DNA from 3 places in the Roseibium sp. AWQ4_254 genome. Region 2 is predicted to be linked to each of the others. Evidence: predicted binding sites of a transcription regulator. Region 2 holds the regulator's gene; each other region holds the start of a gene.
The links. Region 2 encodes PhoB, which activates phosphate uptake and scavenging genes when phosphate is short. Its sites were predicted from a motif close to TGTCATNNANCTGTCAT; they were not measured.
Positions count from the first base shown of each region.

Region 1 (3,275 bases), on a different contig from region 2:
AGGTCCTTGGGAAGTTCCGCGCGCCACAGGTGGCTGGACTTGGTGGTCAGCATCCAGTTCTGGAACGGACCGGCAATGCCTGTCCATTCAGTGCCGCGCCAGGTGCGGTAGCCGGCAGTTTCGTCGCCGCCTGAGGTGCTGCGGATCGCCTGACGGCCATTGGTAGACTGCTTGGCCAGCGCCAGCGGATCGGCAAACGTGGGACCGTCATTGGGAGCTTCCCCTTCACCCTTCTGGGTGCGGACCGCCTCGGTGGCCGCGCCGCCATTGAGGGAGAAGGAAACTTTGCTGTCCTTCGAGCCGTTCCAGACATTAACCGCCACATAGGTGGTGCCGCTTAGATCCGCCTTGGTCAGCATGTCCATGTCGCCCAGGTCGTTGATCGTCACGGGTGGTGTAATATCGCTCGGGACGTCATAGAGCTCGGTGTAGCCAACCAGCTTTTCCGCCCATTCGCGGAAGCGGGGCGAGTTGAAAGCCACGTGCATCTGGTCCTGCTGCGTGCCCTCAAAGGTCCTGTAGGTGTCGACATAGTCGGCGCCTGAGAAATCCAGAATGTAATAGCCGCGCGGCGCGCCGAGGCGCTGGGTGCTGTGGGGCACGCCGGAATTGTTCAGATCCCCGGCCCACCAGGAGCCGGAGACGGCGCCGGTCACGATTTGGTGGAACTTGGCAGGGCCCGTGTTTGTGGCCTCTTTCCAGCCCTCGAAATATTCGCCGGGCAGGATCTGCTCCGTCGTGTGGGTGTGGCCGGAAAGGCCAAGGGCGGGCCGGTCCCCGATCAGCTCATAAAGCTTGTCGAGGTTGTCCACCTGGTGTTTTTGGGCATTCGCATCCGTGTAGGTGACTAAGGGAATATGCGCGTTGACGACGATGAGCTTGGTTTCCGGCACATGGGCCAGATCGTTTTTCAGCCATTCCAGCTGGCGCTCGGAGATGACGCCGTTATAGGACGGTTTTGCGGACAGATCGCAGAACGCGTGGGCATCCACACCGTTACACGGGTAGCGCACGTCATCGAGAACGACGAAATGCACCTGACCGATGTCGAAGGAATAGTATTCCGGGCCGAATTCGCGGCGGAAGGTGTCGAAGCTGTCAGCATCGCTCTTGGCATCGAAATCGAGGTCATGGTTGCCGGCAACGTAATATTGCGGCACACCGCCGGCGGCGATGATCTTCTTGAAGCGCGGATAAAGGGAGAGGTCGTCCCCCATCACGTCGCCTTCGAACAGCAGGCATTCTGTTTTTGAATTGTCCCGGTTGGTCAGCAATGTGCCGACCGTCTGGCGCACATAGCCAATTTCCTGATTGGTGTAGGGCTGGGTGTCGCCGAAGACGAGGCATTGGAAATCATCGCCGGTCTTGTCCTCGATCAGCGGAAAATTGACAGAGGCGGGCATTGGGCCGGTCGCTTCAATGCCGCCGAAGCGCAGATCCGGCGATCCGGCCACCTTGTGGATGTAGTTGAACTGGGGAACCATGTCCTGATTGAGCGGAGGCGCATATCCGGCCGGCTTGGTGATGAAAAGGTTCATGTCGTCATAGACCGGCAAGGCGTAAGAGCCGTCTTTGCCGGTTACGGCAACTTCGCGGCCGTTGGACACCAGGACGCCGGGGACGCCGGCTTCGCCGTCATCCAGCTTGGAATTGCGGTTGGCATCGACAAAGACCTTGCCGGTGGCCGTGTCCGCAGGCTGCGTGCCGCTTTCTGCATCAACGGTTCCGATATAGGTTGCGTCTTTGGCGAGCGCGCCGGACAGGGCCGCGCCGAAAGCAAAAGGGCTTGTGCCTGCAAGAAGCAGGGTGACAGTCAGATTCTTCATGAACGCCTCCAGGGATTGGCCATGGAACAGAGCTTGAGAGACACCTCTATGGGACAGTGCCATGGGATCAGCCGGGGCCCAGAGTGGCGGGCCTGAGTGACGCTGGATTGTCCGTAACGTTAAACTTTTGTCTCGGTCATCCGGCGCGGGCTGTCACACTGTCTGCGAACTGTCACAGAGCAAGGCGTGCCAGAGGCAGTTCTGTGGCCGTCCGCGCGGGAGCGGCGGCAGCGTTTCTTTCCTGCGCACTCTCCTGACAGGCAGGTGTCAGGAGGGCTTTGTTACAGTCGGCTCCGTTGCATTTTCCAAGGAGACTGACATGACGTTCAAACCTGACCATTTCACCATCTGGACGGAGATCCCTGTGTCCGATCTGGAGAAGGCCATGCGCTTTTACAATGAGGTTTTTCAGACCGAGCTTGTGCTGGAGACCGGTGGCCCGAATGATTTTGCCATGTTTCCGGTTCAAGGCGAAGGCCGGGCTGGGCACCTTTACCCCGGCACGCCTGCGCCCAGGGGAACGGGGCCGACCATCCATCTGGCCTGTCCCGACACGCTGGAAGAGACAATGGAACGCTTCGCGAAAGCGGGCGGCGAGGTAATATCGGATCCGATTGCCATTCCGGTCGGCCGATTCGCCTATTGCCTTGATCCGGACGGCAATTCCATTGGGCTGTTTGCCGAATAGAGCAAATCGCGTTCGATCGGATCTGTCTTTCGCGGCTTAAAATCAGGGATTTCAACGCAAAAGACAAGCAGTTTGCATCCGGATGAACGCGACACGCTCTTGCACCGGCCGCGCAAGGACGAGACGCATGAAGAACCTTTTGAAACCCTTCTGATGGGATTGGCTGCATGAGACGCGCCGACCGCCTTTTCCAGATCGTGCAATATCTGCGCGGTGGCCGTCTTGTGCGCGCCCGGCAATTGTCCGAATGGCTGGAGGTCTCCGAACGCACGATCTACCGTGATATCGCAGATCTGCAGGCCTCCGGCGTCCCCATCGAGGGGGCGGCCGGGGTCGGCTATATCCTGCGCGATGGCTATGACCTGCCGCCGCTCATGTTCACTCGGGACGAAATCGTCGCCCTTCTTGCGGGGGCCCGCATCATCCGCGCCTGGGGCGGCGCCGCCATGGCCCGGGCCGCCGAAGAGGCCATGATCAAGATCGATGCGGTGTTGCCTGAAAAGACGCGGGTGCGCCAGAGCGAGGTTGAAATCCACGCCTTCGCACCGGAAATGACGCCTCAGGTCCGGGACCATATCGATTTTCTGGAAGCGGCTGCCGATGGGCGCAAGCGGCTTGCCATCGTCTACCGGGATGGCAAGGGCGAGCCGTCCCAGCGGATCATCCGGCCGCTGGGCCTGTGGTTCTGGGGCAAGGTCTGGACCCTGGTGGCCTGGTGCGAGCTGCGCGGGGATTTCCGCATGTTCCGTCTCGACAGGATG
Region 1 is NZ_JBSWYH010000024.1:62,628-65,902, reverse strand. Features, by position in the region: gene ACXAIC_RS18135 (calcineurin-like phosphoesterase C-terminal domain-containing protein) at 1-1,826, opposite strand, end outside; gene ACXAIC_RS18130 (VOC family protein) at 2,146-2,514, shown strand; gene ACXAIC_RS18125 (helix-turn-helix transcriptional regulator) at 2,682-3,275, shown strand, end outside.
Region 1: ACXAIC_RS18135 (calcineurin-like phosphoesterase C-terminal domain-containing protein) is a predicted target of PhoB. The motif match lies at 1,986-2,002, and genes of this name have one in related genera.

Region 2 (3,275 bases):
GAACATTCTCGCAATCATCCTGCGCCGCAGGTTTGAGCGCCGCTGGTAAGGATTGATCCGATGAACGAGATGCCGACGATTGAACAGGCGAAAGAGATGACCGACAGCAAGATTTCCGCCAACAAGGTCCAGGTCTATTACGGCGACACCCATGCCATCAAAGACGTGGATATTGAAATCCAGCCGCGTTCCGTTACGGCCTTCATTGGCCCGTCCGGCTGTGGCAAGTCGACCTTCCTGCGCACCTTGAATCGCATGAACGACACCATAGATATCTGTCGTGTCGAAGGCTCCATCAAGATTGACGGCGAAGACATTTACGATCCGAAGGTCGATCCGGTGCAGCTGCGGGCCAAGGTGGGCATGGTGTTCCAGAAGCCGAACCCGTTCCCGAAGTCGATTTACGACAATATTGCCTATGGTCCGCGGATCCACGGCCTGTCCCGCAACAAGGCGGAACTGGACGATATCGTGGCCTCGAGCCTTCAGAAGGCCGGCCTTTGGGAAGAAGTCAAGAACCGGCTGGATGAGCCGGGAACAGGCATGTCCGGCGGACAGCAGCAGCGTCTGTGCATTGCGCGCGCAATTGCCGTCAGCCCGGAAGTGATCCTGATGGATGAACCATGTTCGGCACTTGATCCCATTGCTACGGCAAAGGTTGAGGAACTGATCGACGAGCTGCGCGAAAACTACACGATCGTGATCGTGACCCACTCCATGCAGCAGGCGGCCCGTGTCTCTCAGCGCACCGCGTTTTTCCACCTGGGAATTCTGGTTGAGGAAGGTCAGACAGAAGACATCTTTACCAACCCACAGGACAAACGCACGCAGGATTACATCACCGGACGCTTTGGCTAAGCGTATTTGCGAAATCTGAAGGGGACACAGGATGTCTGAACATACAGTCTCGGCTTATGACGAGGAACTGACTGCCATGGCCGGCAAAGTCGCCGAGATGGGCGGCCTTGCAGAACGGGCGTTCGCGGATGCGGTGCATGCGCTGGTCAACCAGGATCTTGATCTGGCCAAGGCTACCATTTCCGGCGATGAACGCCTGGATGGGTTGCATCAGGACGTGGAGATGAAGCTGATCGAGATGATCGCCCGCCGCCAGCCCATGGGGCAGGACCTGCGCGAGATCACTGCCGCCAGCCGCATCGCCAATGACCTGGAGCGGGTGGGCGACCTGGCCAAGAACGTGGCCAAGCGTGTGATTGCCATCGATAGCAATCTCCAGTCCAAAAAGCTGGCCATCGGGGTCGAGCACATGACCGAGCTGGCCCTGTCCCAGCTCAAGCAGGTGCTTGACGCCTATACGCGGCGCGATGCCGAGGCGGCGCGCCGGGTGCAGGAAGGGGACGCGGAAGTCGACGCGATCTATACTTCCCTTTTCCGGGAATTGCTCACCTACATGATGGAAGACCCGCGGGTGATCACCCAATGTGTCCATTTGCTGTTCTGCGCCAAGAACATCGAGCGGATCGGGGATCACGCGACCAATATTGCGGAGAATGTCTTCTTCATGGTCACAGGCGAGCGTCTGCCGGAAGAGCGGGAAAAGCTCGACGAAACGACCAGCGCATAAACCTCTGCAAAAAACAGTGCGCAATTTCCGGCCGGCGCCTGGGCGCCGGCCGCCTAGACGGAGCAAGAACGAATGCCGAAGGTCCTCATCGTTGAAGACGAAGAACCGCTCAGCCTTCTCTTGAGATACAATCTGGAAGCGGAAGGATATCAGGTGGATTCCTGTGTCCGGGGCGATGAGGCGGAAATCCGCCTGCGGGAAAGCCTGCCGGATCTGCTGCTTCTGGACTGGATGCTGCCGGGCCTGTCCGGCATTGAACTGTGCCGCCGCCTACGCACCCGCGAGGACACCGAGCGCCTGCCGGTTATCATGCTGACGGCGCGGGGCGAGGAAGCGGAGCGGATCCGCGGCCTGTCGACCGGGGCAGATGACTATGTGGTCAAGCCGTTCTCCGTGCCGGAGCTGATGGCGCGGGTCCGTGCGATCCTGCGCCGGGCCAGCCCGGAAGTGGTCTCCACGATGTTGCGTTCCGGCGATATTGAACTGGACCGGGAAACCCACCGGGTCCGGCGCAATACCAAGGAAATCCACCTGGGCCCGACCGAGTTCCGCCTGCTGGAGTTCCTGATGACGTCGCCTGGGCGGGTGTTTTCCCGCGAGCAGCTTCTGGACGGTGTCTGGGGTCATGATGTCTATGTGGACGAGCGCACGGTTGATGTGCATGTGGGCCGTCTGCGCAAAGCCCTCAACAGGGGCAAGGCCAAGGACCCGATCCGCACGGTCCGCGGCGCGGGCTACGCCTTCAACGATCAGTTTTCAGCCGTCGGCTGATATCAACCTCACCAAACAGGACCCTATTCGACCGTGACATGAGAGCGTTCCGCAAGGAACGGGTCACAGGGTGATGTGCGGCTTCGTCCAAGACGCGCGACACGGCGGAACGCTCTCGTGTCGTAGCTTAAGGTGGCTCCTACCAACCTCAATAGATAGGAACCGATCTGACCGTGTTTGGGGACTGTTCGTCAAGGAGCAGGTTGCAGGGCGATATGGTTTATCGTTCAAAACTTGGGACGCAGCTGAACAGTCCTCAAACGCGGCCTCGGTGGCCTGCTCCGGCCCGCCGGACTGCGTTGCGCCGCTTGAACGGCCAACCAGGCCGTCCTGCGTGCCTCTCCTTGCCGGTGAACTTGCCCCCTCCAATAGGGACCTTTTGGGTGAGGTTGGCATGGGGCCTGGTAGGTGCTGGAAAATAAAAGCACGCTTCAAACTGAAAAGCCCGCCAAAATAGCGGGCTTTTCTCGTTTGAAAGAAGGTGGGGCGTCAGCCGGCCTTCGCAATCACTTTGCGGTCGCGGCGGCGGTCGGCGACCGGCTGGTAGGCGATCTTGCAGTGATGGGTGCAATAGGGAACACCGGCTTCGGACTGGCGGCCGCAGAAGTAGAAGTCGTCCGTCGCCGGGTCGCCGATCGGCCATTTGCAGGTGCGCTCGGTCAGCGTCAGGATCGTGGCACGCTGGGAAATCGGCACCACCAGTTCGGCCACCGGCTCTGGCTTGATCTCTGCAACGGGCGCAGGGGCTGTATCCGCCTTGAGCGCCGTCGCCCCAATTGTTTGCGGCGGCTGCTGGGCCGGCTTCTTCGGAGCTGAGCTGGTGTTGGTGTTGCTGGCGGTTGCAGAGCGCGGCCGACGGGGCTTGGTGCTTGCGCTTGAGGTCTTTGCCCGCCCGGACAGGCCAAGCCGGTGAACCTTG
Region 2 is NZ_JBSWYH010000026.1:55,051-58,325, forward strand. Features, by position in the region: gene pstA (phosphate ABC transporter permease PstA) at 1-49, shown strand, start outside; gene pstB (phosphate ABC transporter ATP-binding protein PstB) at 61-858, shown strand; gene phoU (phosphate signaling complex protein PhoU) at 890-1,585, shown strand; gene phoB (phosphate regulon transcriptional regulator PhoB) at 1,658-2,356, shown strand; gene ACXAIC_RS19000 (GcrA family cell cycle regulator) at 2,846-3,275, opposite strand, start outside.

Region 3 (3,275 bases), on a different contig from region 2:
CCTTGTGGCCACGGCCGAGATCGCGCGAGGCAATCGCCGCCGCCTGCCCTGTCCGGGATGCCTTGATGCCGGGAACAACCTTTTCCCGGCCGATTTTTGCAGTTGAGATGATGCCCCAGCGGACTTTGCTGCCGTTCATGATACTGCCTCCCGTGCCCCGGACCTCGCCGGTCTTGAAATCCTTTATATCTTGGTCTTGAGGTCGCATGAAAAATCCCGGCCCGCAAGGGCCGGGAGATCACGGTTGTGTCGTTGGGTCAAAGGCGTCAGAATTTCTGCGGAACGTAGAGGTGTTCGGGCAGCACTTTGCGCTCATAGTCCGGGTTGAAACGCCGCTCAGGCAGGGAAATCGGATCGTGGGGCACCTCTTCGTAAGGCATTTGTGACAGAAGGTGGCTGATACAGTTCAGCCGGGCCTGTTTCTTGTCATTGCCTTCCACGATGAACCAGGGGGCTTCAGGAATATTGGTGCGCTCGAACGTCTCTTCCTTGGCCTTGGTATAGTCTTCCCAGCGGATGCGCGATTCCAGGTCCATCGGCGACAGTTTCCACTGTTTCAAGGGATCATGGATGCGCATCAGGAAGCGCAGCTGCTGCTCTTCATCCGTAATAGAGAACCAGTATTTGATCAGCCGGACGCCGGAGCGCACGATCATGCGTTCGAATTCGGGGACATCGTTGAAGAACTGCTCCACCTGATCTTCGCTGGCAAAGCCCATCACCCGCTCCACCCCGGAACGGTTGTACCAGGACCGGTCAAACAGGACGATTTCCCCTGCCGCTGGCAGATGAGGCACATAGCGCTGGAAATACCACTGGCTCTTTTCCCGCTCGGTCGGAGCTGGCAGCGCAACAACCCGGCAGACCCGGGGGTTGAGACGCTGGGTGATCCGTTTGATCACGCCGCCCTTGCCGGCCGCATCCCGGCCTTCAAAGACAATGACGATCTTCTCCCCCGTATGCTGCACCCAGTCCTGAAGCTTGACCAGTTCCGCCTGCAGGCGGAGCAATTCATGGAAATAGGTGCTCCGGTCGATAGGGGACTTGTGCTTCTTGTCCGAAATGAACTGCAGGTCCCTGGCAACGAGACCGTCGTCAATTTCCATTTCCAGTTCTTCATCAAGGGAATCGGCCCATTCGGCCTCAACCCAGCTCTTTGCGCTGTCCTCGGTCATCCATCAGTCCTTATCAAAACTCACATCCATGAACCTCGGTCTGCCGCAACAAGAATGATGCCTTTCGGGCACATGCCGGTCAGTCTTGTGTCAACAGGCAGAGAGTCATCTCTCCCAGAGTGTGAACAGCTTAACCATGTAAGTTTTTTGACACTTTTGCCAGTTTGCTATGATCTGAGCACCCGGATCGCAGAAAGATCAGACAGGATGCACCCGGCGTTGTCTATTGGACCGGCGCTTTGGCCACCTTGCCCGGAGGAATGATGACCCAGTTCACCCGGACGGGAGGGATGGCTGCCCCGGAGAGATAGCGGAAGGTCTGGCTGCCCTGGCGGACCGCCTTGGGATAATAGGCAAGCACTTCGTTGAGGGGCCGGTCCCTGTCGCCCCGCCAGACGATCATCAGGCCTTTTTTCTGCACATCCTCAAACGCAATCCAGGGGCTGAGACGGCGGCTGTGCAGATAGAACATGGAGGGCCGTCCGGGCGCATAGAGCGTGACATTTGCGGCGGACCACATGTCGCCGGCCACATAGGCCAGATCCGTGCCCATCTCTGTGTGCCAGACTTTCGCCAGCGTTTCTGCAACCGCCTGGGCCGGATAGTGCATGCGGGTCTGTTTTTCCTTCCAATAGGGTTCGAGTACGGCCTGTCCGGCAAAGATGCCGAGGAAAAGCGCCTGAATGGCGAGGGCGGCGGCAAGGGCGCGTCTGGGGAAGGTCCACAGGCCCGGGAGGGCAGCGAACCTTACGGCAATGATCCCGGACAGGACAAACATCGGCGTGCCCCACATGTGCTCAAACTCGTTTCCGGTCAGCGCGGAGGCCAAGAGAACAACGGCCAGTGGCAGGAAGGCGAACCAAAGCAGGAACCGGTCGCCGGGCGGGGCCAGTGGCACGGCCTGGGCGGGCCGGTCGGAGCGGAAATGTTTGAGGCCCGCCCAGCCGAATCCGGTCAGACCGACAAGAAAGAGGCCTGCGTGGTTTCCGATTTGGGCTGCGAGGAAATTCAGCGGGTTGTAGACGTGACCGATCAGTGAAGACGCGGGTTTGCTGCGGCTGGCCGCATAGTCGAGGGTCAGGAAACCGGTTTTCAAAAGCCATAGGAAATGGGGCACCAGCAGAATGAGGCAGACCAGCGCACACAGCCAGGGGCCGGGCCGCCTGAGGAGCCGTCTGGCCTCTGCGAAGACCAGCATATAAAGCCCGATCGTGCCGATCAGAAGCATCACGAAATATTTCGTATACAGTCCGAAGGCTGCCACTATGCCCAGAAGCAGCCAGTCGCTCAGCCGGTCCTTCTCCAGAACACGCCAGAACAGCAGGATCATGCCGCTCCAGACCGGGATCTGCAGGATGTTTGGATTGAATTCCGGCATCGGCAGAGTGAAGTAGAAGGTGACGCTGGTCAGCACCAGCGCCCAGAAGGCTTGTTGCTGGTTCATGCCGAGACGGCGGGCGAGCTGCCAGATGACGAAATAACCGAGACCGGCGGACAGGGCGCTTAGCCAGTAGCCCCCGAAATAATGGCCGACGGACAGAAAGTAGGTCGCTTCCAGCAGCCATGCCTGCATGGGGGGATGTTTGGTATAGCCGAGCTGAAGTTCCCGCCCCCAGGCAAAGCCTTCCACCACATCCAGTGGCGGGCCGGGAAAGGTCAGGCTGGGCACAAGGCCATAGAGCAGACAGACGCAAACAGCATAGAGCAAGGCCGCCTGCGCACCGGAAAGCTTTGTCATGGTCAGGGATCTTCAGGGGCAAGAGGGTCGGCGGCGGGATCTGCGGACCGGTGCGAAAAAGCCCAGAGCCGGGCGCCTAGAAACGAAAAGGCGGGCACAACCGCAATGGCCAGCCAGAGGCCGTAGATCTTCGGCCAGGGGGCAAAGGTGAGCCACAGCGCCAGAATTGTGGAATTCAAGGCAAAACCGCTCACCGAGATGATCAGGAAGCGGACAATGGTTTTCAAAAAGGTTCCGGCGCGTTTCAGGTGGCTGAAGCTCCAGAAATAGTGGCCGCTGAAGGAGACCGTGAAGGCGGCCAGAAACCCGCCAATGTTGGATGGGACCACCGGCAGCAGCCCGCTCTTGAAGAGCCCTGAGGC
Region 3 is NZ_JBSWYH010000040.1:10,368-13,642, forward strand. Features, by position in the region: gene ACXAIC_RS22445 (Gfo/Idh/MocA family protein) at 1-139, opposite strand, end outside; gene ppk2 (polyphosphate kinase 2) at 267-1,175, opposite strand; gene ACXAIC_RS22455 (glycosyltransferase family 39 protein) at 1,399-2,913, opposite strand; gene ACXAIC_RS22460 (GtrA family protein) at 2,916-3,275, opposite strand, start outside.
Region 3: ppk2 (polyphosphate kinase 2) is a predicted target of PhoB. The motif match lies at 1,312-1,328, and genes of this name have one in related genera.